3 regions of the Streptomyces pactum genome follow, and region 1 is predicted to be linked to each of the others. Evidence: riboswitches for the same ligand, from Rfam matches in the RefSeq annotation. Region 1 holds a riboswitch; each other region holds the start of a gene.
The links. Region 1 has a riboswitch for cyclic di-AMP ahead of B1H29_RS15395 (transglycosylase SLT domain-containing protein). Riboswitches for the same ligand answer to the same signal wherever they lie in the genome.

Region 2: linked by a shared signal. The riboswitch ahead of B1H29_RS19710 (M23 family metallopeptidase) and the one ahead of B1H29_RS15395 (transglycosylase SLT domain-containing protein) in region 1 are both predicted to bind cyclic di-AMP.
Region 3: linked by a shared signal. The riboswitch ahead of B1H29_RS05400 (M23 family metallopeptidase) and the one ahead of B1H29_RS15395 (transglycosylase SLT domain-containing protein) in region 1 are both predicted to bind cyclic di-AMP.

The regions. Positions count from the first base shown of each region.
Region 1 is NZ_CP019724.1:3,713,213-3,723,087, forward strand. It holds gene B1H29_RS15385 (LolA family protein) at 1-588, opposite strand, end outside; gene B1H29_RS15390 (polyprenyl synthetase family protein) at 1,057-2,067, opposite strand; cyclic di-AMP (ydaO/yuaA leader) riboswitch at 2,756-2,923, shown strand; gene B1H29_RS15395 (transglycosylase SLT domain-containing protein) at 2,929-3,429, shown strand; gene B1H29_RS15400 (HAD family hydrolase) at 3,426-4,235, opposite strand; gene B1H29_RS15405 (GNAT family N-acetyltransferase) at 4,510-5,595, shown strand; gene B1H29_RS15410 (glycosyltransferase) at 5,624-7,021, shown strand; gene B1H29_RS15415 (polysaccharide deacetylase family protein) at 7,123-7,878, shown strand; gene B1H29_RS15420 (glycosyl hydrolase) at 8,212-9,342, opposite strand; gene B1H29_RS15425 (hypothetical protein) at 9,339-9,875, opposite strand, start outside.
Region 2 is NZ_CP019724.1:4,644,826-4,654,700, forward strand. It holds gene B1H29_RS19695 (dihydrofolate reductase family protein) at 1-337, shown strand, start outside; tRNA gene B1H29_RS19700 (tRNA-Met) at 393-466, shown strand; gene B1H29_RS19705 (PP2C family protein-serine/threonine phosphatase) at 763-1,953, shown strand; cyclic di-AMP (ydaO/yuaA leader) riboswitch at 2,197-2,354, shown strand; gene B1H29_RS19710 (M23 family metallopeptidase) at 2,365-3,399, shown strand; gene B1H29_RS19715 (aldo/keto reductase) at 3,587-4,531, shown strand; gene B1H29_RS19720 (PrsW family intramembrane metalloprotease) at 4,547-6,097, opposite strand; gene trmB (tRNA (guanosine(46)-N7)-methyltransferase TrmB) at 6,108-6,992, opposite strand; gene lhgO (L-2-hydroxyglutarate oxidase) at 7,140-8,387, opposite strand; gene B1H29_RS19735 (hypothetical protein) at 8,464-9,875, opposite strand, start outside.
Region 3 is NZ_CP019724.1:1,260,904-1,270,778, reverse strand. It holds gene B1H29_RS05420 (aspartate aminotransferase family protein) at 1-592, shown strand, start outside; gene B1H29_RS05415 (helix-turn-helix domain-containing protein) at 684-1,334, shown strand; gene B1H29_RS05410 (DUF6126 family protein) at 1,331-1,453, shown strand; gene B1H29_RS05405 (tyrosine-protein phosphatase) at 1,463-2,260, opposite strand; cyclic di-AMP (ydaO/yuaA leader) riboswitch at 2,683-2,842, shown strand; gene B1H29_RS05400 (M23 family metallopeptidase) at 2,845-3,813, shown strand; gene B1H29_RS05395 (SGNH/GDSL hydrolase family protein) at 4,018-4,803, shown strand; gene B1H29_RS05390 (TetR/AcrR family transcriptional regulator) at 5,011-5,631, opposite strand; gene B1H29_RS05385 (carboxymuconolactone decarboxylase family protein) at 5,706-6,290, opposite strand; gene B1H29_RS05380 (MBL fold metallo-hydrolase) at 6,459-7,652, shown strand; gene B1H29_RS05375 (glycosyltransferase family 2 protein) at 8,047-8,733, opposite strand; gene B1H29_RS05370 (B12-binding domain-containing radical SAM protein) at 8,705-9,875, opposite strand, start outside.

The sequences.
Region 1 (9,875 bases):
GAAGTCCTTCGGGGTGACCGGCGCCTCCTTGTGGGGCTGCTCGGCGCTGCCGGACGCGGTCGAGTGGTACACCTCGTTGGACTCGCTGTCGTAGCCCCAGACGTCCTTGCCGTTGTGGATCAGGCTGTACTCGGCGGCGTTCTCCAGCAGGGACAGCTTCTGCCGGTCGGGGCCGTCGGCGGCGACCCGGAGCGTGTGGGTGCCGGAGACCAGCTCGGTGAGCTTGGCCGACGGGTCGGCGGCGGAGCCGTCCTCGTCCCCGCCCGACCCCGGACCACCAGACATTCCGGACATCAGGCCGCTCTCCAGGCCGCCGAGGTCCGGCAGGCCCAGGTCCGTGCTGATCTTGACCGTGCCGGACAACTGCTCGACGTCCGACTTGGCGATCTTCTCGATGAGCTGCTGCGCCGTGATCTCCGGCAGGTCGGGGTCCCCGGAGTCGGCGAGCGCGGGGACGAGCCCGATCGTCGCGGCCGCCACTCCCATCACCGCGACCGGGACGACGTACCGCGCGGCCCTGCGCCGTCCGGACCGCAGGCCCTCGCCCGCCCCGGCGGTCGTGCTGTCGTCGGAATCGATCGGTGCCATTGTGTGCCCTACCTCCGTCGTCGGCGGCGGCTTTCCCACGGCCTCGCACTCGTTCACCCGTGAGCCGCCATTCTCACCCGAATCGGTGAGGATTGGTGTCTTCCGTGGTGTCCATCTGACCAAATCGGCCAACCGGAGTCGTCAGACCGCGGGCTCAACTCCGCATACTCCTGCGGGATGACACGGAGGGGCTGCGGCTCCCCCTGCCCGTAGGGGGCGGATACGCCGCCGGACACTCCCGGCCCGCGGGAGTCGAGGTACGCGGCCGGACACTCCCCGGCCCACAGGAGACGGGGTGCGCACGCCGGACACTCTCCGGCCCACAGGAGACGGGGTGCGCACACCGGACACTCCCCGGCCCACAGGAGACGGGGTGCGCACGCCGGACACTCTCCGCCCACAGGAGGCGAGGTGCACGGTCGGACGCTCCCGGCCTGAAGGGGGCGGGCGGGACGCGCTGCCGGGTGCTCAGCCGGCCCGGTGCACCACGGCGTCGCACAGCTCCACCAGCGCGGACTTCGCCTCGCACTCCCTGAGCGGGGCCAGCGCCGCCCGGGCGTCCTTGGCGTACCGGACCGTGTCCCGCCGCGCCTGCTCCAGCGCGGGGTGGGCGCGCAGCAGGCGCAGCGCCTCCGCGTGCCGCGCGTCGTCGCTCAGGTCGGAGTCCAGCAGCTCGCACAGCGCGATGTCCTCGGCGAGCCCCAGCCGGGCCGCCCGCTCGCGCAGCCGCAGCACCGGGAGGGTCGGGATGCCCTCGCGCAGGTCGGTCCCGGGCGTCTTCCCCGACTCGCGCGAGTCGGAGGCGATGTCCAGGACGTCGTCCGCGAGCTGGAAGGCGACGCCGAGCCGCTCGCCGTACTGGGTCAGCACGTCCACGACCGTCTCGTCGGCGCCGGACATCATCGCGCCGAACCGGCAGGAGACCGCCACCAGCGAGCCCGTCTTGCCGCCCAGCACGTCCAGGTAGTGGTCGACCGGGTCCCGGCCGTCCTGCGGCCCCGCCGTCTCCAGGATCTGGCCGGTGACCAGCCGCTCGAACGCCAGGGCCTGCACGCGGACCGCCTCGGGCCCGAGGTCGGCGAGGATCTGCGAGGCGCGGGCGAACAGGAAGTCGCCGGTGAGGACCGCTACCGAGTTGCCCCAGCGGGTGTTGGCACTGGCCACGCCGCGCCGCACGGCGGCCTCGTCCATCACGTCGTCGTGGTAGAGGGTGGCGAGGTGGGTCAGCTCCACGACGACGGCCGAGGGCACGATGCCGGGGGCGTAGGGGTCGCCGAACTGGGCGGAGAGCATCACCAGCAGTGGCCGAAATCGTTTACCGCCGGCCCGCACCAGGTGCTGGGCGGCCTCCGTGATGAACGGAACCTCACTTTTGGTTGCCTCAAGCAACCCTTCCTCGACCGCAACCAATCCGGCCTGGACATCGGCTTCCAGAGCCTGGTCCCGCACGCTCAGCCCGAACGGCCCGACGACGGTCACGAGGGGTCTCCTGTCTGCTGGTGTCTACTGGCGATTACCTGGTTTGTCGATAGGTCGCTGCCACCACTCAAGTCAGCGTATCCGGTCACCTTTCGATCACCGCTAGCGCCCACCGTTACAGGCCGGTCGGTATCAGATCATGCACAGTATGTTTTTGATCAGGTGATATGAGCACATATTGATCGACATCACCAGGGCCGGAATCCGCCACGAAGATCACATCACTCCTCCCAACGGCCCGCACTCCGAATACGTCACCCACCCGGCTCGCTCCGCGCCCGCCCCGAACGGATGCCCGCACAGCACACGGAAACACCGGACGGAGCGGGGCCGGAGAGGGGGGCGCGCGCGACGGCGGACCCGCCCGGCCGGCGGTCGCCACCCGAAGCCCTCCCACTCTGCGGCCGATTGACTCGCGATTGGCCCTAATGCCCGATTTGCCATTCTTGTTGAGTCAGTGAGTTGACTCACTCCTCCACACCTGTAGGCAACCCCGCCGCCGACCGTGCCCTCCCTTTGCGCCGCAAGCCAGTTGAGCCTTGGCGGCCGCAAAGGATCAAGCGCACCAAACACCCCAGACCAAGGTCAACAGGCGCGTTGGGTGATTCCTGCACTTGTTTCGGACATGTGCTCTCGCATACGTTCCCGGCCTGTCGGGCGGACGCCGAATCCTGCCACCGCCCGGTCACACAGTCATCCGCCAACAAACTCGCAGGCAGGAGCGGGGGACCCAGGTAAGTCGCCGCACCGGTCACCACCGGAGCGGCTCGGGGTGAAGCCGTGCCCGTCAGGGCCCGGCCGGGCACCTCCCCGCCCGAACCCGACAGCTCACCTCGCAGGCGTAAGGAGAGGGACTCAAGCATGTCTGCCAACGGTCAGAACCGTCACGCCCGCACCGCCCGCCTCGCCCGGAAGCTCGCCGTGGCCGGCACCGGCGCCGCCGTGCTCGCCCTGCCGCTCATCGGCGCCACCAGCGCCTCCGCGGCCACTCCGGCCGCCACCACGGCCGCCACGACCGCCACCACGGCGGCGACGACGTACCCGGACAACCTCGACGGCTGGATCCGTGAGTCGCTCGACATCATGGCGCAGCACGGCATCCCCGGGTCGTACGACAGCATCCACCGCAACATCATGCGGGAGTCGTCGGGCAACCCGCTCGCCATCAACAACTGGGACATCAACGCCATCAACGGCACCCCGTCCAAGGGCCTGCTCCAGGTGATCGACCCGACCTTCCAGGCGTACCACGTCGAGGGCACCTCCTGGGACCCGTACGACCCGGTCGCCAACATCACCGCCGCCTGCAACTACGCGGCCGACCGGTACGGCTCGATCGACAACGTCTTCGGCGCGTACTAAGAGGTACCGAAGACCCGCTCGAGGACGACGGCCACGCCGTCGTCCTCGTTCGTCGTGGTGATCTCGTCGGCCACCGCCTTGAGTTCGGGGTGGGCGCCGGCCATGGCGACGCCGTGGGCCGCCCAGTCGAACATGGGGATGTCGTTGGGCATGTCGCCGAAGGCGATCGTCCGCCGCCGGCCCAGCCCCAGGCGCTCGGCGGCCATCGCCAGGCCGGTCGCCTTGGTGATGCCGCACGGCTGGAGCTCCACCGTTCCCGGCCCCGACATCGTGACCGTGGCGAGCGAGCCCACCACCGCGCGCGCCGTCGCCGCCAACTCGTCGTCGGTCAGGTCGGGGTGGCGAAGGAGCACCTTGCTGATCGGCGCGCTCCACAACGCGTCGCGCCGCTCGACCCGCACCGCGGGCAGCGTCGGATGGGGCATCAGGTACCCCGGCTCGATGAGCGTCAGGCCGTCGACGCCGTCCTGGTCGACCGCGGCGTGCACCTGCCCCACCTCGGCCTCGATCTTGCCGAGCGCGGTCTCGGCCAGCTCCCGGTCCAAGGTGACCGACCACAGCATCCGGTGCTCTCCGGCGTCGTACACCTGCGCGCCCTGGCCGCACACCGCGAGCCCGGTGCAGCCGAGGCGGTCGAGCAGGGACCGCACCCGGGGTGCCGGCCGCCCGGTCACCACCAGGTGCCGCGCACCGGCTCCGGCCACCCGCGCCAGTGCGGCCAGCGACCGGTCGGACACGGTGTCGTCGCCGCGGAGCAGCGTGCCGTCGAGGTCGGTGGCGACGAGTGAATAAGCGGTGCGGTCCATGATCAGAGAATACGGACACCGCACCTGTCCGACTCACCCACGATCGCTTCCGAACGAGGACGCGCGAGGTAGGCACGAGTCCGCACGAGTACGGCACAAGTGCGCACGAGGACGCACGTTCGTGTCCGAAACCTGGCACATCATCGGCTTCATCGGCTAAGGCCGGTTAAGGGCCTGTGCACCGGTTGGCAACAACATGGTCCGCTACCTACCGGCCGGGCCGTCCCCGGGGGTACCTTCCTTCTGTCCAGGGGGACTTGATCGGGGGGTCGGGTTGAACAGCGGACGTGTGCGCGTGCTCAGGCCGGAGGAACTGGGCGAGGGGGAACGGGAGCGCTGGCGCGAGCTGCGCGCCAAGTCGGCGGCACCACGCAATCCGTTCATGGAACCGGAGTTCACCGGCGTCGTGGGCCGGGTAAGGCCGCGGGCGCGGGTCGCGGTGGTGTACGACGGTGGTGAGGCGGCCGGTTTCCTGCCGCACGAGCGCGGGCCTCTGGGCCAGGGCCGGGCGATCGGGCTCGGCGTCTCGGACTGCCAGGGCGCGGTGCTGCGCCCGGGCCTCGCCCCGGACACCCGCGAACTGCTGCGGGCCTGCTCCCTGTCGAGCTTCGCCTTCGACAACCTCGAGGCGGAGCAGGGGCTGTTCGTGCCGCACGCCGCCGAGGAGCACACCGCCTACGTCATCGACGTGGAGCAGGGATACGAGGCGTACGAGAGCGCCCTGCGCGACCGGTCGCCGAAGTTCCTGAAGACCACCCTCGCCAAGGAGCGCAGGCTCGGCCGTCAGGCCGGGGAGGTGCGCTTCGTGTTCGACGAGCATGATCCGGCCGCGCTGCGCACGCTCATGGAGTGGAAGTCGGCGCAGTACCGCAGGACGGGACGCCGGGACCGGTTCGCGCAGGAGTGGATCACCCGGCTCGTCGGACGGCTCGCCAGGACCCGGGCGCCGGAGTGCACCGGCACGCTGTCCGTGCTCTACGCCGGCGGCCGGCCGGTCGCCGCCCACTTCGGACTGCGCTCGGCGACGGTCATGGCCTGCTGGTTCCCGGCGTACGACCCCGAGTTCGCCAAGTACTCACCGGGGCTGGTGCTGCATCTGCGGATGGCCCAGGCCGCCGCCGCCGAGGGCATCGGCATGCTCGACATGGGGCGCGGTGCGGCGGAGTACAAGGACTCGCTGAAGACCGGCGGCCTGTCCGTGTACGAGGGGGCGGCGACGCGGGCGGGGGCGGGTGCCGCGCTGCACTGGCTCGGTCGCGAGCCGGCCCGCCGCGCGCACGGCTTCGTACGCGACCGGCCCCGGTTGGCGTCGCTGGCGGTAAGGACGTTGAGGGGCGCGGCCCGGCTGCGCCGGTCATGACGGAGGGCAACCACGAGGGGGTGGGCGCATGGCCGGTGTGCGGCGTGCGCGGCAGCAGACACGGCGGGAGACGGAGCGGGAGATAGAGGGGTTCCTGAGCATCGGGCCGGTGCAGGTCGCCGAGCTGGATCTCGGGGCCGAGGATACGGAGGGTACCGAGATCACGGAGGGTGCCCAGGCTGCGGAGAGGGCCGAGGATACGGCGGTGGCCGAGGGTAGGGAGGGGGCGGCGCTGAGACCCGGGCCGGGTAGTGCTCCGGTGACGTCCGGTGCGGTCTTCCTGCTGGTCAGGCGGGCGGGGGTACCCGTCGGCACCGTACTCGGCCAGGTGCCCGAGGGCGCGGATCCCACCGAGGTGCTGGCCGGGCTCGCCCGGGAGCTGCCGCGCGGGGAGCCGCCCGAGCCGTTGCCCGCGCCGCCCTCCGCCAGCGTCGTGGTCGCCACCCGGGAACGCGCGGACCAGCTAGCCCGCGCGCTGGACTCGCTGCTCGCGCAGGACCACCCGGACTTCGAGATCGTCGTCGTCGACAACGCGCCCGCGACCGAGGACACCCGCGAACTGGTCGAGCGCAAGTACGGCGAGCGGGTGCGGTACTTGTGCGAACCGGTGCCCGGACTCGCCATCGCCCACAACCGGGGCCTCGCGGCCGTACGGGGCGAGGTGGTCGCCTTCACCGACGACGACGTGGTCGCCGACCGGCGCTGGCTCGCCGAGCTGACCGCGCCCTTCGCCGCCGACCCGCGCCTGGGCTGCGCCACGGGGCTGATCCTGCCCGCGCGGCTGCGCACGCCCGCCCAGGTGCTCCTGGAGAGCCACGGCGGCTTCGCGAAGGGGTTCACCCCGCGGACGTACGACCCGGCGCGTCCGCCCGCCGACGAGCCGCTGTTCCCGTTCACCGCCGGCCGCTTCGGCTCCGGCGCCAACATGGCCTTCCGTACGGCGGTGCTGCGGGCGGTCGGCGGCTTCGACCCGGCGACCGGCGCGGGCACGCGCGCCCGGGGCGGCGACGACCTGTACGGCTTCGTCCGCGTCCTCGCCCAGGGGCAGCGGCTGCGCTACACCCCGCGCGCGCTGGTCTGGCACCACCACCGGGAGACCTGGCGGGACCTGGAGACCCAGGCGTACGGCTACGGCGCGGGCCTCACCGCCTACCTCACGGCGATCCTGGTGAACCGGCCCGCGCTGCTGCCGGCCTTCCTCGCCCGGGTGCCGGGCGGGCTGGCACACGCGCGGGGGCTGACCGCCGTACGCGCCACCGGCGGCGGTGCGGACGCGGCGGCGGAGGTGCCGGGCGGGCACGACTCCCGCACCCATCCGTGGCCGCGGCGTCTGTCCCGGTTGCAGCGCCGGGGCATGCTGTACGGCCCCGTCGGCTACCTGCGGGCCCGCCGCGCCCTGCGTACGGTCGGGCTGGAGGCGCGATGAGCGGGGCGGCCGGTGCTCCGGGAGCGGCCCGGGGGCGGGACGGCGTCCCCGCGGCAGGCGGGCCGGGCGGGCACATACCCGTCTTCCTCTACCACGCGGTGATGGACGATCCGCCCTCCTGGATCGCCGAGTTCACCGTCACCCCGAAGGCGTTCGCCGCCCATCTGGACGCGATCGTGGACAGCGGTATGACGCCGGTCACGATCAGCGTGCTCGCCGACCACCTCGCCGGGCGGGCGCCCCTGCCGCCCCGGCCGGTGCTGCTCACCTTCGACGACGGCTTCGCCGACCTGCCCGGTCCCACGGCCGAGGCGCTGGCCGGGCGCGCGCTGCCCGCCACCGCCTATCTCACCACCGGGGCCATCGCCCCGGGCGGTCGCAGTCTGCTGCCCCCGGCCCCGATGATGACCCTGGACAAGGCGGCGGAGCTGGAACGTTCCGGCATGGAGATCGGCAGCCACACCGTCACCCACGCCCAGCTCGACACGCTGCCGGCCAAGGGGCTGGCGTACGAACTGCGCACGTCCAAGGCCGTACTGGAGGACGCCCTGGGGCACCCGGTCCGCCACCTCGCCTACCCGCACGGCTACAACAGCGCGAAGGTGCGGTCGCTGTCGGCCCGCGCCGGGTACGAGACGGCGACCGCCGTGCGGCACGCGCTCAGCTCGGACCGCGACGAGCGGTACCGCATCGCCCGGCTCATCGTGCGGCGGAGCCACACGGTCGCCGACGTCGAGGCGTGGCTGGCGGGAGCGGGCGCCCGGATCGCCCCCTACCGCGACGGTCCGAAGACGGTCGCGTGGCGGTGGTACCGGCGGGGGCGCGCCATGGTGCGGGGGCCCGAGTTCGCGGGGTAGCCAGTGGGCGCCGGCGCGGGGCCTGGGCACGCCGGGCGGCCATCGGGCACCGGCCTGGGGCCCGAGTTCACGGGGGGCCGGCGGGCACCGGCGCGGGGCCTGGGCACGCCGGGTGGCACGGGCACCGGCCCCTGGGACCGAAGTCCGCCGGGCGGCCGGCGGGCACCGGCCCGCGGTCGGGCGTTCGCCGGGTGATCAGCGCGCACCGTCCCGCGGTCGCGAGTTCGCCGGGTGATCAGCGCGCACCGTCCCGCGGTCGCGAGTTCGCCGGGTGATCAGTGCGCACCGTCCCGCGATCGCGAGTTCGCCGGGTGTCCGTGACGGTGGCTCCGGTCAGTCGAGCGGCTGGTTGAGGTGGGGGTCGGCGGCCGCCTCGCGCAGGCTGTCCCACGCCCGGTCGTTGGCCACGGCCAGGTTGCAGTGCGGTCCCGGGTCTCGGTAGTTCCACTGGAGCGCGGCCTTGACGCCCTCCAGGTCCTTCAGGACCCGGGGCACCCGCGCGTACCAGTCCGCCTGCCGGCCCGGCCGCTTCGGATCGGCGGCGCTGCCGAACTCCGAGAGCATCAGGGGCTTGTCGTCGGAGAGGTTGGCGCGGATCCAGTCGTGGGTGGCGTGCTGCGTCTCGGCGAAGCTGAGCCAGTCCGCCTTGTGGCAGAGGTAGTAGTTGTACTGGTTGTAGCCGATCCAGTCGACGTACTCGTCCCCCGGGTACATCTTCTCGAACAGGTCGGCGTGGTTCAGGTAGCCGGTGATGATCCAGGTCCACACGACGTTGTCGACGCCAAGCTCGCGAAACCGGTCGTGGATGTGCCGGTATGCCCGTACGTAGTCGGCCGGGGAGCCGTTGTCCGGGGTACGGGTGTCCATCTCCAGGTCGAAGGAGAGGAACACCTTCTTCCCCGTGCGCTGCCCGTACTCCTTGACGCGCTGGGCCTGGACGTCGATCACGGAGTCGTCCAGGCCGCCGGCGGCTATCTCTTTCCAGGTGGGCTGCTGCCGGTCCGTACCGCCCCACCACTTGCTCTCCCAGGAGAGCAGCAGCATGCGGTCCTCGCCGACGCGCTGTTCCTGCTCGGTGAGGAGCTGTCCCTCCCGGCGGGTGTCCGTGACCGCCGACATGTCGTGGTATGTGTACACGATGTCGAGCCTGCGGCCGACGTTCTTCTCGTAGGCGTGCACCTTCTCGGCCAGGTCGGACTTGTCGTGCGGCACGAAGGCGCCGAACCAGGCGCCGCAGGGCGGTACGAGGAGCTCGGTCGGGCGGCACTTCGCGTCGTCGGCCGGGTCGGCGGGGCCGGAGGCGTCACGCAGGGCGAGCACCGCGACCAGGACCGCGCAGGTGGCCGTGACGGACGTGATCAGCAGCCGGCGCCGGCCCGGGTCCCCGGGAGCCTTCGGCCTGCGGTGCTGTCCGGTCGTCGTCGAGTCCCCGGTCGTGCGGCGAGCGGGACGGGTGAACCTCACAGAGTGGAACCCTTCCGTGTCCTCGGCGCCGTCCCCGGCGCCGCACCGGGCGTCGGCGGAGAGGCACGCAGGCGCGGGCAGAACCCGGCGAGCGTGGTCAGCAGGGTGAGCGTCAGCAGGACGCGGTCCCCGCTGAAGGCGTGCGCGGCTATCAGTACGGTGGCGACGAGCATCGCGGCGCCCACGCTCAGCAGGACGGCCAGCATCAGCCGTTCCAGCAGATCGGAGTGGCGTTCGAAGTCCGCGTGCCGGCGCTCGACGGGGCCTTCGGCACGGCGGGCCCGTAGCGCGGGGCCGCAGAGTCCCACCAGGGCGGCGCCCGGTCCGACGGCCAGGAACGCGGCGACCGCCGCGCCGCGCAGAGGTGAGCCGCCGGGCAGGGCGAGCGCGGCGAGTGCCAGCCAGCCTGCGAACGGGGGCAGCATACGGATCACGAGGTCCTGCGGTGTCATGGCTTCCTGCCGTGTCGAGGCGTCCTGCGGTGCCCTGGCGTCCTGCGGTGTCATGGCGTCCTGCGGTGCCCTGGCGTCCTG
Region 2 (9,875 bases), 930 kb from region 1:
GCTGGCCCGGGGGTACTCACGGGAGGGCGGCGACCCCGTCGTGCACGCCGAGGAGGCCGCGCTCGCGAAGGCCGGCCCCGCCGGCCCCCGGCTCGCGGCGGCCACCGTGTACAGCAGCCTGGAGCCGTGCGCCCGCCGCGCGTCCCGGCCCGCGCCCTGCGCCCGGCTGATCCTCGACGCCGGGGTGCGCCGCGTGGTCACGGCCTGGCGGGAGCCGGACACCTTCGTGCCGGGGGCCGACGGCAGCGGAGTGCTCGCGGCCGGGGGCGCCGCCGTCGTCGTACTGCCGGAGTACGAGGAGCGGGCGAAGGCGCCGAACCGTCACCTGGAGGGGTAGGGGGATACGGATGTGCATTCCGCCCCCGGGATGACGTACAGTAGAGACACAACGGCGCGGGGTGGAGCAGCTCGGTAGCTCGCTGGGCTCATAACCCAGAGGTCGCAGGTTCAAATCCTGTCCCCGCTACTGAAGACCGAAGGCCGGAATCCGCAAGGATTCCGGCCTTCGGTGCGTTCGCGTGCGTTGGCGACGTATGCACCGGCACCGGACCGGCCCGCTACCGTCACCGGCCGGTTACCGTCACCGGCCGGTTACCGCCACCGGCACGGGCCCGCCACCGCTACCGCCTCCGGTCCAGGCACCGTCACCCGATCGGCCCGCACGGCTCGCCCCCCGCCGGCGCTCCGGGAAACCTGGAGCACGGGACGGCAAGCGGCGCGGACGTGCGGGGCGGCGGGAGACGAGTGGTGCGGCCAGGTGACGTGGACGACGAGGGAGCGCCCGCCCGGGCCGGCGGCCGGCTCCCCGGCGATCCCGTGCCCGACCCCGGCCTCGGCGACCGCCCGGCACCCGTGCCGCCCGCCACCGGCCCGGCGCGGCGGTGGCGGACCTCGTACGGGCGGACCTTCGTGCGCCTGCTCCCCGTGCTGCTGATCGTCGTCGCCATCCTGTACGACATCTTCACCCCGAGGTACTTCACCGCGGGCCCCCTCTACACGGCCGCACCCCTGGTCGCCGCCCCGGTCTACTCGCGGCGCGGTACGGCGCTCACCGGTGTCGCCGTGGTCGCCGCCGTCATCGGGCTGCAGCTCGGCAAGGGCGTCATCCACTACGTCGACTCCCTCACCGAGCTGATCACCATCGCGACGGTCGCCGTGCTCGCCGTACTCGTGAACGGCTTCGTCCGCCGCACCGGCGAGCGGCTCGTCTCCGTCCGCGAGATCGCCGAGGCCGCCCAGCGTGCCGTGCTGCCCGAGCCCGCCGAGCGGATCGGCGGATTCGAGATCGCCGCCTGCTACGAGGCCGCGCAGGCCGACGCCTTCATCGGCGGCGACCTGTACGCGGTGCAGGACAGTTCGCGCGGCATCCGGCTCATCGTGGGGGACGTGCGCGGCAAGGGCATGGGCGCGGTGGCCGCCGTCGCGGTCGTGATCGGCGCCTTCCGCGAGGCCGCCGAGCAGGAGGCGACCCTGGAGGCGGTGGCGCAACGGCTGGAGCGGGCGCTGGCCCGCGAGGGCGCCCGGCGGGACGGACTGGACGCCTTCGAGGGGTTCACCACCGCCGTACTCGCCGAACTCCCGCACGGCGACGGAACCGTACGCATCGTCAACCGCGGCCACCCGCCGCCCCTGCTGCTGTACGCCGACGGCACCCTGCGCCCGCTGCCCGCCCGCGAGTCGGCGCTGCCGCTCGGCATGGGAGAGCTGGGCGTCTGGCCCGACCGCGCGGAGGAGGCCGCCTTCCCCGGCGGGGCCACGCTGCTGCTGTACACCGACGGGCTGTCGGAAGCACGGGACGCCCGGGGGGAGTTCTACGATCCGCACACCCGGCTGGCCGGCCGCGTGTTCCGGCACCCGACGGAACTGCTCGAAACCCTCGCCGACGACGTGCGCCGGCACTCCGGGGGCGGCATGGCCGACGACATGGCACTGCTCGCCGTACGACGACCCTGAGCGATGTCACCGGACGTGACGAACCGACCGCCCTCCGCATAACAACTGATACACCGTCAGAAACTCGAGCCGGAAAGAGGAATACTGAAACCCGGTCAACTCGCCCGGTTTTCACCGATCGTGAGGCGTACGTCCGGGCCGGATTCGCTAACGATCAAGAGGAACGGCTTGGAATCCGAGCCCTGCGTCTATTAACGTTCGATAACGCAGCGCGGTCGTCCCAGCCGTCACAGAAGGCGGCTCCGTGCGCACGCGCCGAATCCCGCGAGGGAACCGGGGAACCACCACATTGGGGTGAATCGCTCGTACGACGCCGTGGAGACACGGCGGATATACGCGCGTAGGAGACCTTCCTGCTCCGAACCCGTCAGCTAACCCGGTAGGCGGAAGGAAGGAAAGGAGTACGCCCACGTGGCGTCCAACCGGCCTGCCCCCGAGGCCCCGTTCGTGCCCAGCGGGCACGACACCGACACCTTCGGCTACGACGGCTACCGCACCGAAGAGGGCCCCTGGGAGGAGTGGAATCCCACCGCGGAATCCATCCGCCCCGTACGCGGCCGGCACCGCGTCGCCAAGCAGCGCGGCGGACTCGCCCGCAGCTCCACCGTCCTCGGCGTCGGTGTCATAGCCGCGGTCGGCGCGGGCGGCATGGCCAGCGCGCAGACCGGCAAGCCGCCGGTGTCGATCTCCATGCCGGACCTGCCGAACGTCGGCTCGATCATCTCCGACGAGGAGGAGCCGGAGCCCGAGGGTTCCGCCACCCCCCTCAGCGGGATCGGCACGGTCGCCGCCGACACCTCCTCGGAGAGCTCCGCAGGCGCCGGCGAGTCGCTGCGGGCCCGGATCATGGCGCAGGCCGAGCAGCAGCAGGCCCAGGTCGAGACCAAGGCCGCCGCCGAAGCCGCGGCCGCCGCCGAGAAGAAGGCCGCGGAAGCCGCCGCCAAGGCGGAGAAGGAGGCCGAGGCCAAGGCCGCCGCCGCCAAGAAGAAGGCGGCGGAGGAGGCCGCGAAGAAGGCGGAGGCCGAGCGGCTCGCGAAGCTGGCCGAGCAGTACACGCTGCCGACCTCCTCGTACACGATCTCCTCCACCTTCGGCCAGGCAGGCGCCTACTGGTCCTCCGGCCACCACACCGGCCTCGACTTCGCCGCCCCCACGGGCACGCTGCTCAAGGCGGTGCACAGCGGCACGATCACGTCGGCCGGCTGGGACGGGTCCTACGGCTACAAGACCGTGCTCACCCTCGAGGACGGCACCGAGATCTGGTACGCCCACCAGTCCTCCATCAGCGTCAGCGTGGGCCAGCAGGTCACCACCGGCGACGTCATCGGCCGCGTCGGCGCCACCGGCAACGTCACCGGCGCCCACCTCCACATGGAGGTCCACACCGGCGACGGCGGCGGCATCGACCCGATGGCGTGGCTGCAGAGCAAGGGCCTCACCCCCTGAGTCCCGCCCCGCACACCACCCGTCCCCTCTGATCCCCGGCGGTCCTGACGGCGACCCCCCGACGTCAGGGCTGCCGGTTCGCGGCCCTGCCTGTTTTCGGGGCTGCCTGTTTTCGGGGCTGCCGGTTTGCGGGATCTTTGCCCCGTTTCCGGAATCACCGGATCCGGTGTGCTCGTTGACGCAGGACATGACTTCTCTGCGCAAGCTCGGCTCCTCCGACCTGGAGGTCTTCCCCCTCGCCCTCGGCGGCAACGTCTTCGGCTGGACCGCCGACCAGGACACCTCCTTCGCCGTCCTCGACGCCTACACGGCGGCGGGCGGCAACTTCGTCGACACCGCCGACTCCTACTCCGCGTGGGTCGACGGCAACAGCGGCGGAGAGTCCGAGACCCTCATCGGCAAGTGGCTCGCCGCCCGCGGCAACCGCGGCGACGTCGTCCTCGCCACCAAGGTCAGCCAGCACCCCGAGTACCCGGGACTGACCGCCGCGAACATCAAGGCCGCCGCCGACGCCTCACTGCGGCGCCTGGGCACCGACCACATCGACCTCTACTACACCCACTTCGACAAGCCCGAGGTGCCGGTGGAGGAGATCATCGGCGCGCTCGACGAGCTGGTGAAGGCGGGCAAGGTCCGGCACATCGCCGCCTCCAACATCTCCGCCGAGCGGCTCGCGGCCTCCCTCGCCTTCTCCGACCGCGAGGGCCTCGCCCGCTACGTGGCCCTCCAGCCCCACTACAACCTGGTCTCGCGTGACACCTACGAGGGTGAGCCGCGTGACCTCGCCGAACGGGCCGGCCTGGCCGCCGTGCCGTACTACTCCCTCGCGTCCGGCTTCCTCACGGGCAAGTACCGGCCCGGTGCGGCGGTCGACAGCCCGCGGGCCGGCGGTGCCGCCAAGCACCTGGAGACCGAGCGCGGCAGGCGGGTCCTCGCGGCACTGGACGAGATCGCCCAAGCCCACGACGCGCCCGTCGCCACGGTCGCCCTGGCCTGGCTGGCCGCGCAGCCGACGGTGGCCGCGCCGATCGCGTCCGCGCGCACGGTGGAGCAGTTGCCGGCGCTGCTGGGCGTGGCGGAGCTGAGCCTGACGGAGGACGAGGTCGGAAGGCTCACACAGGCGTCGGCCTGAGTGCCCGGGGCGGCCCTACGCGCGGTGGGGGTGGGTGGGCGCGGAGTACGGGTTGTACGGGAGGGGCGGGCCCTGGGGGCCGTGCGGGCCGCGGGGGGCGTGCACGGCTGGTGCGGGGTACGGCGTGGGGGCCGGCGCCGGGTGGCGGTGGGCGGACGCGTACGTCCCGTACGTCGCGTGTGTTCCGTGCGTCGCGTGCGTCGCGTGCGTCCCGTACGGGTACTCCGCGTGCGGTGGTGCCCCGTAGGGATGGGCCCCGTGCGGTGGTGCCCCGTAGGGATGGGCCCCGTGCGGTGGTGCCCCGTAGGGATGGGCCCCGTACGGAAGCGCCCAGGGTGGTGCGGTCACCGGTGCGGGCCGTGCCGTGGCCCGGGCCGCGTAGTCCAGTGCCGGGCGGGCCACGGCGCGCCGGTGCCACAGGGCGTCCAGCAGTTCCCGTTCCCGTACGGCGTAGTCGGCGCCCGCCCTGCCCCGGAGCCCGCGCCGGCGCAGGAACGCGAGCGAGGTCGCGAACGCCTCGTACCGCGCCACCGCCCGCGCCGCCTCCTTCCCGGCGTGCCGGCGGGCGTGCTGACGGGCGATCCGGCGGGCGCGCATCGAGCCGAGCGCGTACGGCTCCGTCGGCGCCAGCCACCCGGCCACGACGTACACGGGCAGCTCGGCGCGCACGGTGCCCAGTTCGCGCTGCCGGGTCCGGATCACCAGCCAGGTCAGCAGGCCGAAGGAGGGCACCATGACCGCTCCGTACACGGCGAAGAAGCCGTACTCGCCGAACGCGGCCGAGCCGTTCCACAGGGCGTGCACGCCCATCGCCAGCAGCAGGCCGGCCAGGGGGAGCAGGGCGCGCCGCAGGCGGTGACGGCCCGTGGAGAGCGCGGCGATGCCGAAGCCGATGCCGGTGAGCACGGTGAACAGCGGGTGGGCGAACGGCGACATCACGATGCGGACGAAGAAGGTCGCCGCGGTGACGGAGGCGATGCCGCTGCCGCCGGTGAGCTGGTCGGTGCCGAAGGCGTTGCCCAGGTAGAGGATGTTCTCGGTGAAGGCGAAGCCGGTGGCGGTGACGCCGGCTATGACGACGCCGTCGACGATGCCGGTGAAGTCCTTCCTGCGGAAGAGGAAGACCAGAAGGACGGCGGCGGCCTTGGCGGACTCCTCGACCACCGGGGCTATGACCGTGGCGCCCAGGGTGTCCGCGCCGGCAGGGTCGGCGGTGGCCGTCGCCAGCCATCTCGTCGCGAAGCTGTTGGCGACGATCGCTATCAGCGCCGCCGCGCAGGCGCCCCAGGCGAAGCAGAACAGCAGGTTCCGCCAGGGCCCGGGCGCCACCCGGTCCAGCCAGCGGAAGGCGGCGATGAGCAGCGGCACGGGCAGGACCGCGAGGCCGAGCCCCACCAGGAACCCCCGCGTGCCGGTCTGTTCGCGCACCAGGGCCAGGATCACCAGGCCGGAGAGCGAGAGCAGGGTGATCAGCGCGCCGTGACGTACCCAGGTGCGCTGCCACCAGTGCGGATGCGTATGCGTCCGCGCCGGCGGACGCGTCGGATACGGGGGACAGGTGGCCACGGCATGGACCCTAACCGGTGGGGGGCAGCTCCTCGTGCTGATCGCGATGCTGATCGTGATGCTGATCGCGGTGCGGTACGGCCTGCTGTACGCGGCGGAAGAGCAAGTCGTTCACCACATGACCCTTGTCCAGACCCTGGCCCTCGAAACGGGTCAGCGGCCGGTGGGCGGGGCGCGGTGCGAAACCGCCGCCCGGCACGGTGTTCTCGAAGCCGGGGTGCGCGGTGAGGACCTCGAGCATCTGCTCCGCGTACGGCTCCCAGTCGGTGGCGCAGTGCACGACGGCCCCCGGCGCGAGGCGGGCCGCGGCCAGGCTCAGGAACTCCGGCTGGATCAGGCGGCGCTTGTGGTGCCGCTTCTTGGGCCAGGGGTCGGGGAAGTAGACGCGCAGACCGGCGAGGGAGCCGGGGGCGAGCATCTCGCGCAGGAGGATGATCGCGTCGCCGTTGCCCACCCGGATGTTGGAGAGCCGGTGCCGCTCCGCGAGACCCAGCAGGTTGCCCTGGCCGGGGGTGTGGACGTCCACGGCGAGGATGTTGGTGTCCGGGTCGGCGGCGGCCATCCGGGCGGTGGCCTCGCCCATGCCGAAGCCGATCTCCAGGACGACGGGGCGGGCGTTCCCGAACAGCTCGCCGAGGTCGATGACCCGCTGACCGTCGATGTCCAGGCCCCACATGGGCCACAGCCGCTGCAGTGCGTCCGCCTGCCCGGCGGTCACCCGGCTCCGCCGGGGCTGGAAACTCCGGATCCGCCGTTCGAAGTGCGACCCGGCGGGATCGGCCTTCGGCCCGTCCGGGAAACGGGGCTCGCCCTTGGTACGGGTGTGCCGAAGGGACGCACCGGTGTGCGGTGCGGCGGACCGGGGAGCTTCGGGGGCGTGGTGGAAGTCAGACACAATGCGTCAATTTTACGGCCACCGGTCGGCGGGACCGCGGGCAGTCACCTGCCGCCCCGTGGCCCGCACCGCCCCGTGGCCCGCACCGCCCCGTGGCCCGCACCGCCCCGTGGCCCGCACCGCGCCGGGGAACGGGGCCGCCCCGGATCACCGCACCGCTCCCAGCATCGCCAGCGCCCTGCGCGCCACCTCCCGCCCGATCGGCAGTGACGCCGTCGCCGCGGGCGAGGGCGCGTTCAGGACGTGCACCGCGCGCGCCCCCTCACGGATCAGGAAGTCGTCCACCAGCGTCCCGTCCGCCAGGACCGCCTGCGCCCGCACCCCCGCCGGCGCCGCCACCAGGTCCTCCTCCGTCACGCCGGGCAGCAGCCTGCGCACGGCGGTGGTGAACGCCCTCTTCGACAGGGACCGCCGCAGCTCGCCCGCCCCGTACCTCCAGTGCCGCCGGGCTATCCGCCACGAGCCAGGCCAGGTCAGCGTCCCGCCCAGTTCGCCGGGCCGCACCACGCGCCAGCCGTACCCCTCCCGGGCCAGCGCGGGCACCGCGTTGGGCCCGACGTGGACGCCCCCGTCGATGCCGCGGGTCAGATGCACCCCGAGGAAGGGGAACGCCGGGTCCGGCACCGGATACACCAGCCCCCGCACCAGCTCCGGCCGCGCCAGCTCGTAGTACTCGCCCCGGAAGGGGACGATCCGCATGGCCGGGTCGTCCCCGGTCATGCGGGCGACGCGGTCGCAGTGCAGTCCGGCGCAGTTGACCAGGACCCGGGCGCGGATCACCTCCCCGGAGCGGGTGCGCACGGCGACGCCCAGGTCAGGACGCCGGTCGAGGTGCCGCACCTCGGCGCCGTACCGGATCTCCGCGCCCGAGGCCCGGGCGAGCTGCCGGGCGACGGCGACGTAGTCGCAGACGCCGGTCGTGCCGACGTGTATGGCGGCGAGGCCGCGGACCTCCGGCTCGTACCCCGGGATCTGTGCCGCGCCCAGCTCGCGGACCGGTATGCCGTTCTCCCGGCCGCGCTGCACGAGGGCGTGCAGGCGGGGCAGCTCGGAGCGGTCGGTGGCGACGATCAGCTTGCCGGTGACGGCGTGGGCGATGCCGTACTCGGCGCAGAACTTGACCATCTCCGCCGCACCCCGGACCGCGTAGCGCGCCTTGAGCGAGCCCGGGCGGTAGTAGACACCGCTGTGGATGACTCCGCTGTTGCGGCCCGTCTGGTGCCGGGCCGGTCCCGGCTCCTTCTCCAGCACCGTCACACGGGTGCCCGGCGCGGCGCGGGTGACCGCGTACGCCGTCGACAGGCCGACGATTCCGCCGCCGATCACCAGCACGTCGCAGTCGTACGCGACGCCGTGCGCGATGTCCCGCGCGGTCGCGGTCCGCACTCGATCCATCTCCCGGCCCACCTCCCGGCTCCGATAGTGCACTGCGCCACTGACAATGCCCTCAAACCCGGGAGGGGGCGGTGGATCAGGCCGGGGTCACCAGAAGCGGACGGGCGCGCTCCCGCAACTCGACCACGCGCGGTTCGTCGCCGTACGGCTCCAGGCGGTGGAGGAGGTCCTTCACGTACTCGGTGGTGCGGGCCGAGGAGATGCGGCCGGCGACCTCGACCGCCCGCACGCCCTGCTCGCAGGCGGCGTCCAGGTTGCCCGACTCCAGCTCGGCCACCGCCGAGACGACGAGCCTCAGGCCGTGCGAGCGTACGAACTCCTCCGTCGGTTTCGACAGGGCCTGCTCGGTGAAGCGGCGGACCTGGCGTGGTGCCTTCAGGTCGCGGTAGCACTCGGCCGCGTCGGCCGCGAACCGGTCGTAGGAGTAGAAACCCAGCCAGATCGGGTCGCTGTCGCCCGGGCGGGCGCGCTCCAGCCAGCTCTCGGCGGCCTTGAGGGACGCCCCGGCCGCCGGTGCGTCACCCGCGCGTGCGTGCGCGCGGGCCTCGACCAGGCGGAAGAAGCTCATGGTGCGGGCCGTGGCCAGGCCGCGGTTGCGTTCGAGCGCGGCCTGGGCGAGGTCCACGCCCTCGTCGCCGAAGCCGCGGTAGGTCGCCTGGAGGGACATGGAGGCGAGGACGTAGCCGCCCAGGGGCACGTCGGCCGCCGCGCGGGCCAGGCGCAGGGCCTGGATGTAGTAGCGCTGGGCCGCCTCCTGCTGGCCGGTGTCGAAGGCCATCCAGCCGGCCAGGCGGGTCAGCTCGGCCGAGGCGCCGAACAGCGCGCGGCCTACCTCGTCGGAGTAGGAGCCGAGGAGCAGCGGGGCCGCCTCGACGCGTAAACACTCGGGGACCATGGAGGAACGCCAGTCGCCGCCCCCGTACTTGGAGTCCCAGCGCCGGGCGTCCTCGGCGGCCTCACGCAGCTTCCGCACATCACTGTGGCCGACTTTGAGCGGTGCGCCGGAACCCTCGGCCGGGCTCGCGTCACGCGCCACCGAGCTGTCGGCCGGGGTTATCAGCCATCGCGAGGCGGGCGTCGCGTACGCGCTCACCGCGAACGAACCGGCCAGCGACTGCCAGATGCCGCCGGCGCCGGAGCGGCGGCCGGCGAGGTCGAGACGGTACAGCTCGGTGGCGGACCTGACCGCCTGGCCGACGTCCCGGGGGAAGGCGAGGCCCACTTCGGGGGCGGGGTCCGCGTCCGCCAGGCCGATCTCGTGGAGCGGCACCGGCCGGCCGAGCTTCTGGCCTATGGCGGCCGCGATGAGGTGGGGCGCGGCACCCTGCGGCACCATGCCCTTCGACACCCAGCGCGCCACCGACGTCTTGTCGTAGCGAAGCGTCAACCCGCGTTGGGCGCCGAGGTCGTTGACGCGCCGGGCGAGTCCTGCGTTGCTGATTCCCGCGAGGGCGAGAACGGCGCCGAGTTTTTCGTTCGGCCCGCGTT
Region 3 (9,875 bases), 2.5 Mb from region 1:
CAAGGCGCTGTCCGGCGGATACGTGCCGGTGGGGGCCACGCTGGGCAAGGACTGGATCTTCCAGAAGGTGTTCTCGTCGATGGACCGGGTTCAGGTCCACTCGGCGAGCTTCGGGTCCAACGCGCAGGCCATGGCGGCCGGGCTCGCCGTGCTGTCGGTGATGGAGAACGAGGAGATCGTCGCGAACGCCGCCGCGGTGGGGGAGCGGCTGAAGTCCCGGCTGGCGGAGCTGGTGGACCGCTACGAGCTGCTCGCCGGCGTCCGGGGGCGGGGGCTGATGATCGGCATCGAGTTCGGCCGGCCGAGATCGCTGAGGCTGCGCAGCCGCTGGACGATGCTGCAGACCGCGCGCAAGGGTCTGTTCGCGCAGATGGTGGTGGTGCCGCTGCTGCAACGGCACCGGATCCTGACGCAGGTGTCCGGCGACCACCTGGAGGTGATCAAACTGATCCCGCCGCTGATCATCGACACGGCGGACGCGGACCGGTTCGTCGACGCCTTCACCGAGGTGATGGACGACGCGCACAACGGCGGCGGCCTGCTGTGGGACTTCGGGAAGACCCTGGTCAGGCAGGCGGTGGCCAATCGTTAGGAGTCACCGGCCGCCGCCTTCGGCCGCGTGCCGTCTTTGCCTCTGAGGCAAGAAAATTGCCCAGCGGGCAAGTTTCGGGCTGAATGGAGGCATGACCTCTCCTGAGACCGGTCCGCCGTCGCCGGACGCGCCGGCGGACGCGGTGTCCGTCGTGGCGCCCCAGTTGCGTGCCCTGCGGCGCCGGGCCGCCCTCACCCTGGAGACGGCGGCCGGTGCGGCCGGGCTGTCGCCCGCCCACCTCTCCCGCCTGGAGACCGGGCAGCGCCAGCCCTCACTGCCGATGCTGCTCTCCCTCGCCCGGGTCTACGGTACGACCGTCTCGGAGCTGCTCGGCGAGACGGCCGCCGACCGGGACGCCGTCGTGCGCGCCGACGCCATGGAGCCGACCTTCGCGGGCGGCTGGACGTACTGGCAGGCCGGCGGCGCCGGTCGCGGTATGCAGGCCCTGCGGGTCCGTGTGCCGCACGGCTCGCAGGGCGACATCGTGCGGGTGCACCCCGGCGAGGAGTGGCTGTACGTGTTGCGGGGCCGGCTGCGGCTGCGCCTCGGGGACACCGTGCACCCGCTGGGTCCGGGCGACGGCGCGCACTTCGACTCGCTGACCCCGCACCGGATCGCCGCCCAGGACGCCGACGGGGTCGAGCTCCTCTTCGTCCACACCCTGCTGCAGAGCCCGACGGCCGCACTGTGCCTGGGACCGGCCACCACGCCGGTCCACCCCGCCCCCGGAGGAACGCCATGAACCTGCAGGAGAAGTTCCCGCGCGCCCTGTGGGTGCGGCTCTTCATCTACCTCATCGTGGGGCACGTCTTCGCGGCCTTCATCTACCTGCTCTTCGAGGTCGGCGCCAACAGCCGGTGAGCCGGTGGCTCAGTCCAGCATCCGCTCGCGCAGCCGCTCCCGGGTCTCCGGGGTGACCCGCAGGCCCTTCTCCAGGTAGGCGTCGACTCCGCCCCAGGTCTCCTCGACGGTCTCGAAGGCCGCCGCCAGGTACTCGGCGCGCGCATCGAAGAGGGGGCTGAGCAGCTCCATGACCTCGGGGGAGTAGGCCGAGGCGGCGGAGCCGCTGCGGCGCACCTTGTAGCGGCGGTGCGCGGCGTTCGACTTGAGGTAGTCGTCGACGACGGCCTCGCGCTCGACGCCCAGGGCGAGCAGGGTGACCGCGATCGACAGGCCCGCGCGGTCCTTGCCGGCCGCGCAGTGCATCAGGGCGGGGACGCTGTCCTCGGCGAGCGCGTGCAGTACCCGGGAGTGCTCCGCCGTGCGCTCCTTGATGATCATGCGGTAGGACTCGATCATCCGGTTCACGCCCTTGCCGTCCGCCAGGATCCCGCGTAGCTGGTCGAGGTCGCCGTCGCGGACCATCTTCCAGAACTCGGCGCCGTCGGCCGGATCGCTCAGCGGCAGGTTCACGTTGCGTACACCCGGCAGCTCGACGTCCGGGCCGTCGAGCTTCTGGTCGGCGGCGTTGCGGAAGTCGAAGACGGTGTGCAGGCCCAGCGAGGCCAGGAACGCGGCGTCCTCCCCGGTGGCGTGCGCGAGGTGACCACTGCGGAACAGCACGCCCTGTCGCACCCGCCGCCCGTCGACGGTCGGCAGTCCGCCCACGTCACGGAAGTTGCGCACGCCGGCCAGCTCGGGTTCGGTCGACGGGACCTGCTGCGTCACGGGGGCTCCTCCCACTCCGCCCCGCCGGCGCTGCTCGCCGACGGGCACCACTCGACGATACGGCACGACCCCGGGGCCCAGGGGGCGAAGTCGCCCGACTGCGACACTTCTGCGCCTTCTGTCCGAATCGGCACCTTCATTCCAACTAGCGCTGTAATAAAAGGGACTGGGGAGGCGTCGCGTGAGCAGCGTCATATACGTGACCGTGCGTTGCTCGTCATGCTCACGTAATCCAGCCGGTTTTCCAGGCTGTTCGCCTGAAAAGCGCCCCGTGAATCGACGGAGGGTGACCGGTGATTCCCGTAAAGGATCAATCGGGACACCCGCCGACGGAACCCCTCGCTTGTCCCTGTGCGTCTTGGTCCCTTACGTTCACCACCGATCCGGACGGACGCCTAATCCTGCCGCCGACCGGAGCCAGCACTCATCCACCACCCGTACACGGCAGGAGCGGGGGACCCACAGGTACAACCGCCTGTTCCGGTTCCCGGAACGGCTTGGGGTAAAGCCGCGTCTCGGCGCGGCCGGGCATCTCCAGCTCGCACCCGACAGCTCACCTCGTAGGCGCCGGAGAGGAATTCGCCATGCCCGCGAAGGGTAAGCACCGCCGTACCAGGGCCATGCGCCTGACCCGCACCATCGCCGTCGCCGGAACCGGTGGCGCCGCGCTCGCGCTCCCGCTGATGGGTGCCGCCAGCGCCCAGGCCGCTCCCGCGCAGTCCGTTTCCGAGCAGGCCGTGCACTCCATACCGACGGCCGCGAAGAAGGCCGCCGGCGGCAGCGCCGAGAAGAACTCGGACTCGCGGACGTACACCGTCAAGAGCGGTGACTACCTCTCGAAGATCGCCGACGAGCAGGACGTCGACGGCGGCTGGAAGAAGCTGTACTCGGACAACCGCGAGGCCGTCGGCTCGGACCCGTCGCTGATCCACCCGGGCCTGAAGCTCTCGATCGGCGAGCGGGCCGCCGAGTCCGCCCCGTCGTCCTCCGCCGAGTCGGAGAAGCCGGCGGCCGAGAAGCCCGCCGCGCCCGAGAAGCCGTCCGCCGAGAAGTCGGAGTCCGCCGAGAAGTCGTCGGACGCCGCGAAGACCTCCTCCTCCTCCTCGGACTCCTCGGACACGAGCGCCCAGTCCGCCGGCACCACCAGCGGCTTCACCTCGCCCGTCCCGGGCGGCGCCGTCGGTACCCCGTACCACCAGACGGGCAGCATGTGGTCCAGCGGTTACCACACCGGCACGGACTTCGTCGTCCCGACCGGCACCTCGCTCAAGGCCGTCGGCGCGGGCACCGTCGTCTCCGCCGGCTGGGGCGGCGCGTACGGCAACCAGGTCGTCATCCAGCTCGCCGACGGCCACTACGCCCAGTACGCCCACCTGTCCTCGCTCTCCGTCTCCGCCGGTCAGTCCGTGACGGCGGGTCAGCAGGTCGGCCTCTCGGGCGCCACCGGCAACGTGACCGGCCCGCACCTGCACTTCGAGATCCGCACCACGCCGGACTACGGCTCGGACGTGGACCCGATCGCGTACCTGCGCTCGCACGGCGTCTCCCTCTGACGAGGGTTTCGCGCGCAGTTCCCGCGCCACCGAAGGCCGGACCCCGATCCCCGGGTCCGGCCTTCGGCGTATTCCGGAATTGACGAACACTTTAGGCGTGGTCTTTCTCACCGACCGTCAAGCCGTTCCTACGGTCGCGTAGGTCACATTCAAGGTGAATCATGGGCCGACGTGGCAGACGATTCGAAGAGTGACAGCAGAGAAGTGATCGGGTCGTACGTGGCGGTGGGGGACAGCTTCACCGAGGGCGTCGGCGACCCCGGCCCCGACGGGGCGTTCGTCGGCTGGGCCGACCGGTTCGCCGTGCTGCTGGCCGACCGGCGCCCCGAGGGCGACTTCAGGTACACGAACCTCGCCGTGCGCGGCAGGCTCCTCGACCAGATCGTGGCGGAACAGGTCCCGCGGGTCGCCCGACTCGCGCCCGACCTGGTCTCGTTCGCGGCGGGCGGCAACGACATCATCCGGCCCGGTACCGATCCGGACGAGGTGGCCGAGCGGTTCGAGCGTGCGGTGGCCGCGCTGACCGCCGCGGCCGGCACCGTCCTGGTGACCACCGGCTTCGACACCCGCGGGGTGCCCGTCCTCAGGCATCTGCGCGGAAAGATCGCCACGTACAACGGTCACGTCCGGGCCGTCGCCGACCGCTACGGCTGCCCGGTGCTCGACCTGTGGTCGCTCCGGAGCGTCCAGGACCGCAGGGCGTGGGACGCCGACCGGCTGCACCTGTCGCCGGAGGGCCACACGCGCGTGGCGCTGCGCGCGGGCCAGGCCCTCGGCCTGCGCGTCCCGGCCGACCCGGACCAGCCCTGGCCGCCGCTGCCGCCCCGCGGCACCCTGGGCGTCCGGCGCGACGACGTGCACTGGGCACGCGAGTACCTGGTGCCGTGGATCGGACGCCGGCTGCGCGGCGAGTCCTCCGGCGACCACGTGATCGCCAAGGGGGCGCTGTCGCCGGACGACATCAAGGTGCGGATCGCGGCGGTGGCCTGACAGGGGGGGGCACGGGCGGTCGGCGCGGTGCGCGTGGTCCGTGCCGGCCGTCGCCCCGCCGTCGTCGCCGAGGCCGTGCGCGCGGCACCTCGCGGGCTGTCGCGCCGGGGCCGGAGCGCGGACGAGGTCCGGGCGGTGGAACGCCGCGGGGCCGGGCGTCGGCACCACCTGGTCGCGGGTCGGGTCCCGGCCCGTGGGCGCGGGACCCTAGGGGCGCTGTGTGGTCAACGCCTCCCGTTCCAGGCCCAGTTCCCGGGCGAGCGCCTCGTCCATCCACGCGTGGGCCCGGGCCCGTGACACCGCGCCCGCGTACGACGTCAGTTGCACGGCCAGCCCGTCGAGCAGGGCGGTCAGGCGGAGGGCGGCGCCTTCGGGGTCCGGGCACGGGAACTCCCCGGCGGCCACGCCCTCGGCGACCACCTCGGCGATCGCCGCCTTCCACTGACGGTCCAGCTCCCGCGTGACCTCCCGCAGCGCGGGCTCCCGCAACGCCACCGCCCAGCCCTCGATCCACAGCCGCCAGCCCTTGGCCTGCCCGGTCGGGGCGTACCACCGCACGGCCGCCCGCAGCCGGCGCAGCGCCGACGTGCGTCGGCCGAGCAGTTTGCGCAGGTGGGCGAGGTCGTCCTCGGCGGCGTAGGTGAACGCGGCCGCGACCAGCTTCTCCTTCGTGGAGAAGTGGTAGAGCACCAGCGCGTTGCTGACACCGAGCGTGGCGGCCACGTCGGCGATGCGCAGCGCGGCCACGCCCCGCACCGATATCTGCTCGATGGCCGCGCGCAGCAGCTCCTCGCGCCGCTCCGTCACACTCAACCGGACTCTCCCCACGCCCGTCACCCTATACAGGCGCCCGGACAGGGCCGGACGCACCGTGCGGCGACGGCCGCTCCCGGCCCGGTGGCTCAGTCCGTCGTGGCGGCGGCCGCGGCCGCGGGGCCCGCGTCGGGCAGGTCGCAGGAGTCCTTGAAGCCCTGGCTGGTGAGGTCGAGCGCCGCGTTGATCCGGGAGCGCAGGTTCTCCACCGCGACCATGGCCGTCAGCTCCACGAACGCGGGCTCGCCCAGCCGGGCCCGCAGCCGCCCGGCGAGGTCGTCGCCGACGGCGGGCGGGGTCGCCGTCACCGCCTCCGCGTACTCCATGACGTCCCGCTCCAGCGGTGTGTAGGCGTCGCTCTCCCGCCACACCGGCACGTCGTGCAACTTGCGCCGGTCCATGCCGCGCTCGGCGTTCTCCCAGTAGCCGAAGTCCATGCACCAGGAGCAGCCGATCGAGGCCGCCGAGGCCAGCACGGCGAGCGCCTTCAGGTCGGGGTCCAGCCTGTTCCACTTGGCCACCGACTGCTCGAACCGCAGGTCGCTCCAGAGCACGCGGGGGTTGTGGGCGAGCGCCTTGCCGGGGTCGAGAACCTTGCCGTAGGTGCGCCGGGAGTACCGCTCCATGACGCGGAGGAGGAGCGTCCGGGGCGGGGTGAGGGATACGCGGGCCATGAGGGCCACCTTCCGGTCCGTCGGTCGTGCCTTCGTCTTCCGGGCGCTCTCGCGGGGGCGCCCTCACCGGTACGACGGGCGGAAGGAACACGGATGTGACATCCGTCGTTCGAGGTGATGTCGGACGAGACGATAATGAGAGCCTGACCTACTCCACCTGGAGGTACCGTGGCCGGTTTCCGTTCCCCGAGCGCCGGGCTCCGCATGCCGCGGCCCGCGGCCTTCGGCGCGGACCCGAGCGGTGAGCGCATGGCGCGTATCCGCAGATCGCCGCACTTCGGTGACGGCGTCTTCCAGAATCCCGGGGGCACCGCCCGGACCCGGCCCTCCGGATCGGCCCGCGAGTTCGCCAAGATCTACTTCGACCGGGAGGCGAGGCTCCGCCGCGCTCCCCGGGGCCCGGTCCCGGTGCACGCCACCACGCTCGCCGACCTCGCCCGGCCGCCCGCCACCGGGCTGCGGCTGACCTGGATGGGGCACTCCAGCGTGCTCGCCGAGATCGACGGACAGCGGGTGCTCTTCGACCCCGTCTGGGGCGAGCGCTGCTCCCCGTTCTCCTTCGCCGGTCCCAAGCGGCTGCATCCGGTCCCGGTGCCGCTGGCGGCCCTGGGCCCGGTCGACGTCGTCGTCATCTCGCACGACCACTACGACCACCTGGACATGCCCACGATCAAGGCGCTGGCCGGCACGGACACCGTGTTCGCCGTGCCGCTCGGCGTCGGCGCCCACCTCGAACACTGGGGCGTGTCCGCCGGCCGGCTGCGCGAACTGGACTGGCACGAGTCGACGCGCGTCGGCGGGCTCACCCTGACCGCCACCCCGGCCCGGCACTTCTGCGGGCGCGGGCTGCGCAACACCCAGCACACCCTCTGGGCGTCCTGGGTCGTCGCCGGTGACGAACACCGCGTCTACCACAGCGGGGACACCGGATACTTCGACGGCTTCCGGGACATCGGCGCCGCGCACGGCCCGTTCGACGCCACGATGATCCAGCTCGGGGCGTACGCCGAGTTCTGGCCGGACATCCACATGACGCCTGCGCAGGCGGTTCAGGCCCACCTTGACCTGCAGGGAGGCGGTCCGGGCGGTGCCCTGCTGCCGATTCACTGGGGCACCTTCAACCTGGCGCCGCACGCGTGGGCGGAGCCGGGGGAGTGGACGAAGGACGCGGCTGAGGAGGCTGGCCAGGCGGCGGCGTTCCCGCGGCCGGGCGAGCCGTTCGAGCCGGCGGGGGAGCTGCCAGTGGGGCCGTGGTGGCGGGCGGTGTCCGGTCCGCTCGCGCACCCGTGGCGCCGCCCCCGGGGTGCTGAAGGCATGGCTGAGACGAGCAAGGGTGATCTCGACCTCGCTGGTGAGCGGTGAGGCCGGTCGGGGACGAGCTGGGGGAGATGGCCCGGACGCCGGAGCGTCTCCCGGCTGAGGCGCGTGACGGTGTGGTCCGGGCCTCGGACGGGGCGGCCCAGGGCGGAGCGTCAAGCTCCTGCTCAGCGATTCAGGCCGTTGCCGTCCTTGGCGGGTCTGTCTCGCGTTGTCGTTGAAACACGCGTCGTGAAGCGCTGAGCCACCGGCGGAGGGCCCGGTTGTCAGTCGTGCCGTCTACCGTGTCGCCCAGGCGAACTGACGGTGAAGACCGTGTGCTCGAGAGGGACACAGGCGAAGAGGGCCCGAAATCGGGGCAGCAGCGGCACAGGAAGGCGTCTTTCCAGGACATACGACGCGACGGTGCCGTTGCACCCGCCGCGGCTGGGTGCGAACTCTACGTGGGACACCGTGTGCAGTTGCCGTGGTCCCACGGCAGGAGGTGATGATGACGCAGGACGGCGGCGCTCACCTGTTCGGCCATCTGCCGATAGGTACCCAGATGTCGGCGGCGGTGGGTGACGTGTGGTGCGGGCCGTTCGGGGACCTCCCCGGCTCGGTCGAGCGCGGCCAGGGTCAGAGCGACGTCGAAGCCCCAGTCCCCCGGGAGGTGGAGGTCCAGAACGAAGTCGCGATCCAGCGCCATCAGGCCGCCCAGCGGTTCGCGGGTGCCGTGGACTCCCAGCAGGTGGAGCAGGGGCGATGCGGTGAGGGTGGTGACGGGGGCGTCGTGCGGGCTGCGTTGCAGGTCGAGGCGGCCCAGTGGCAGGCCGCGGTGCCGGACCTCGGCGAGCAGGTCCGCCACGGACATCCGGTCCAGCCCGTTGATGTCGGCGTCACAGAGCATCACGAACTCGCCGGTGCACGACTTCATGGCGGCCGTCGCGGCGAACCCCTTGCCGACTCGTCCCACATGGACGACCTCGTCGGCGCCGGCGACCTTCGCCGTCTCCGCGGTTCCGTCGTCGCTCGCGTTGTCGGCGACCACGATCCGCGCGTCCGCGCCGTGGGTGTCTCGCAGGTCGGCGATGACGGTCCCGATCCGCTGCGACTCATTACGTGCGGGGATGACGAACTCGAACATTTTCCCCCATACCGTGGATGGATTTGTTCTGCTGGTGGAACTCGGGGACCGCGACTACTTCCTCCATCGATCCGGCGAGCGCCGCGGCCGCTGGGGCGTCGAGGTTCAGGAAGGCGTCCTCAAGGCTTCGTATCGTGGCGAGGGGCAGGCCGGGCTGGGTGCGCTGGAGGTGTACTTCCAGGCGGAGCCACCATGAGTAGCGCTGGGCGAAGGCCCAGTCGAAGGCCGTACGGCCGTAGTGCTTCATGAGCGCCTCGCCGAGCGGTGCGCCGGGGTAGGGGTAGGCGGGATCGGGTGGGTAGTCCCAGTCGTCGGTGTCGTCCTGCTCGTAGATGTCGAGATAGTCGACGGTGCGCAGGTTGAGCCGGTTGAAGCGTACGACGGGCAGTGCCGCCCGTGCGGTGTCGATGCCGCGTTCACAGCGCTCCAGGTGCTGGCGTCGGCCGATCTCCTTGGCCAGGGAGTCGGACACGACGTCCACGCCGAGTTCGGCGTAGACACAGCCGGCCTGTGCCAGGGCGTCGGTCATCGCCGAGGACATCAGATCGGCGCGGCCCTGAAAACCGAAGGACAGGGGCAGACGGGCGAGCTGGGCGAGCAGCGCTCGCAGGTCGGGACCGGGGACGTTGAACGTCTCGTCGATGAAGAAGACGTAGTCCACGCCTCGGTCGACCAGCTCACGCAGCTCGGCGGAAAGACGTTGCAGTGGTCTCCGGGCGAAGCGGTCGCGTACCGGTCCTTTGGCGCAGTAGGCACACGTCCAGGGGCACCCGCGGGATGACTCCAGAAGCGCACCGGAGACGAGGGGGGTGAGGCGGCGGCGTTCCTCGTCGGTGACGCACCACATGTGGGGGGCGTACGTGAGGGATCGGTCGAAGTGGGTGAAGGCGGCCGTGGGTAGCTGTGCCGGGTGGAGTACCGCGATGCCGGCGTCCGGCGGCGGTCCGGCGCCGGCCCGGGAGCGGATGTGCAGGTGGCGGGAGCCTCGGTCGAGACCGTGGCCGAGCAGGGGTGCCAGGTCTCGTTCGAAGGCTCCCCTCCAGCACGCGTCGGCACCGGTGTGCTCGAGCGTCCAGTCGGGGGTGAAAGTGGGATGGGGGCCGATGAGGACGACGGGACAGTCCGCGGCCTGCCGAACTGCC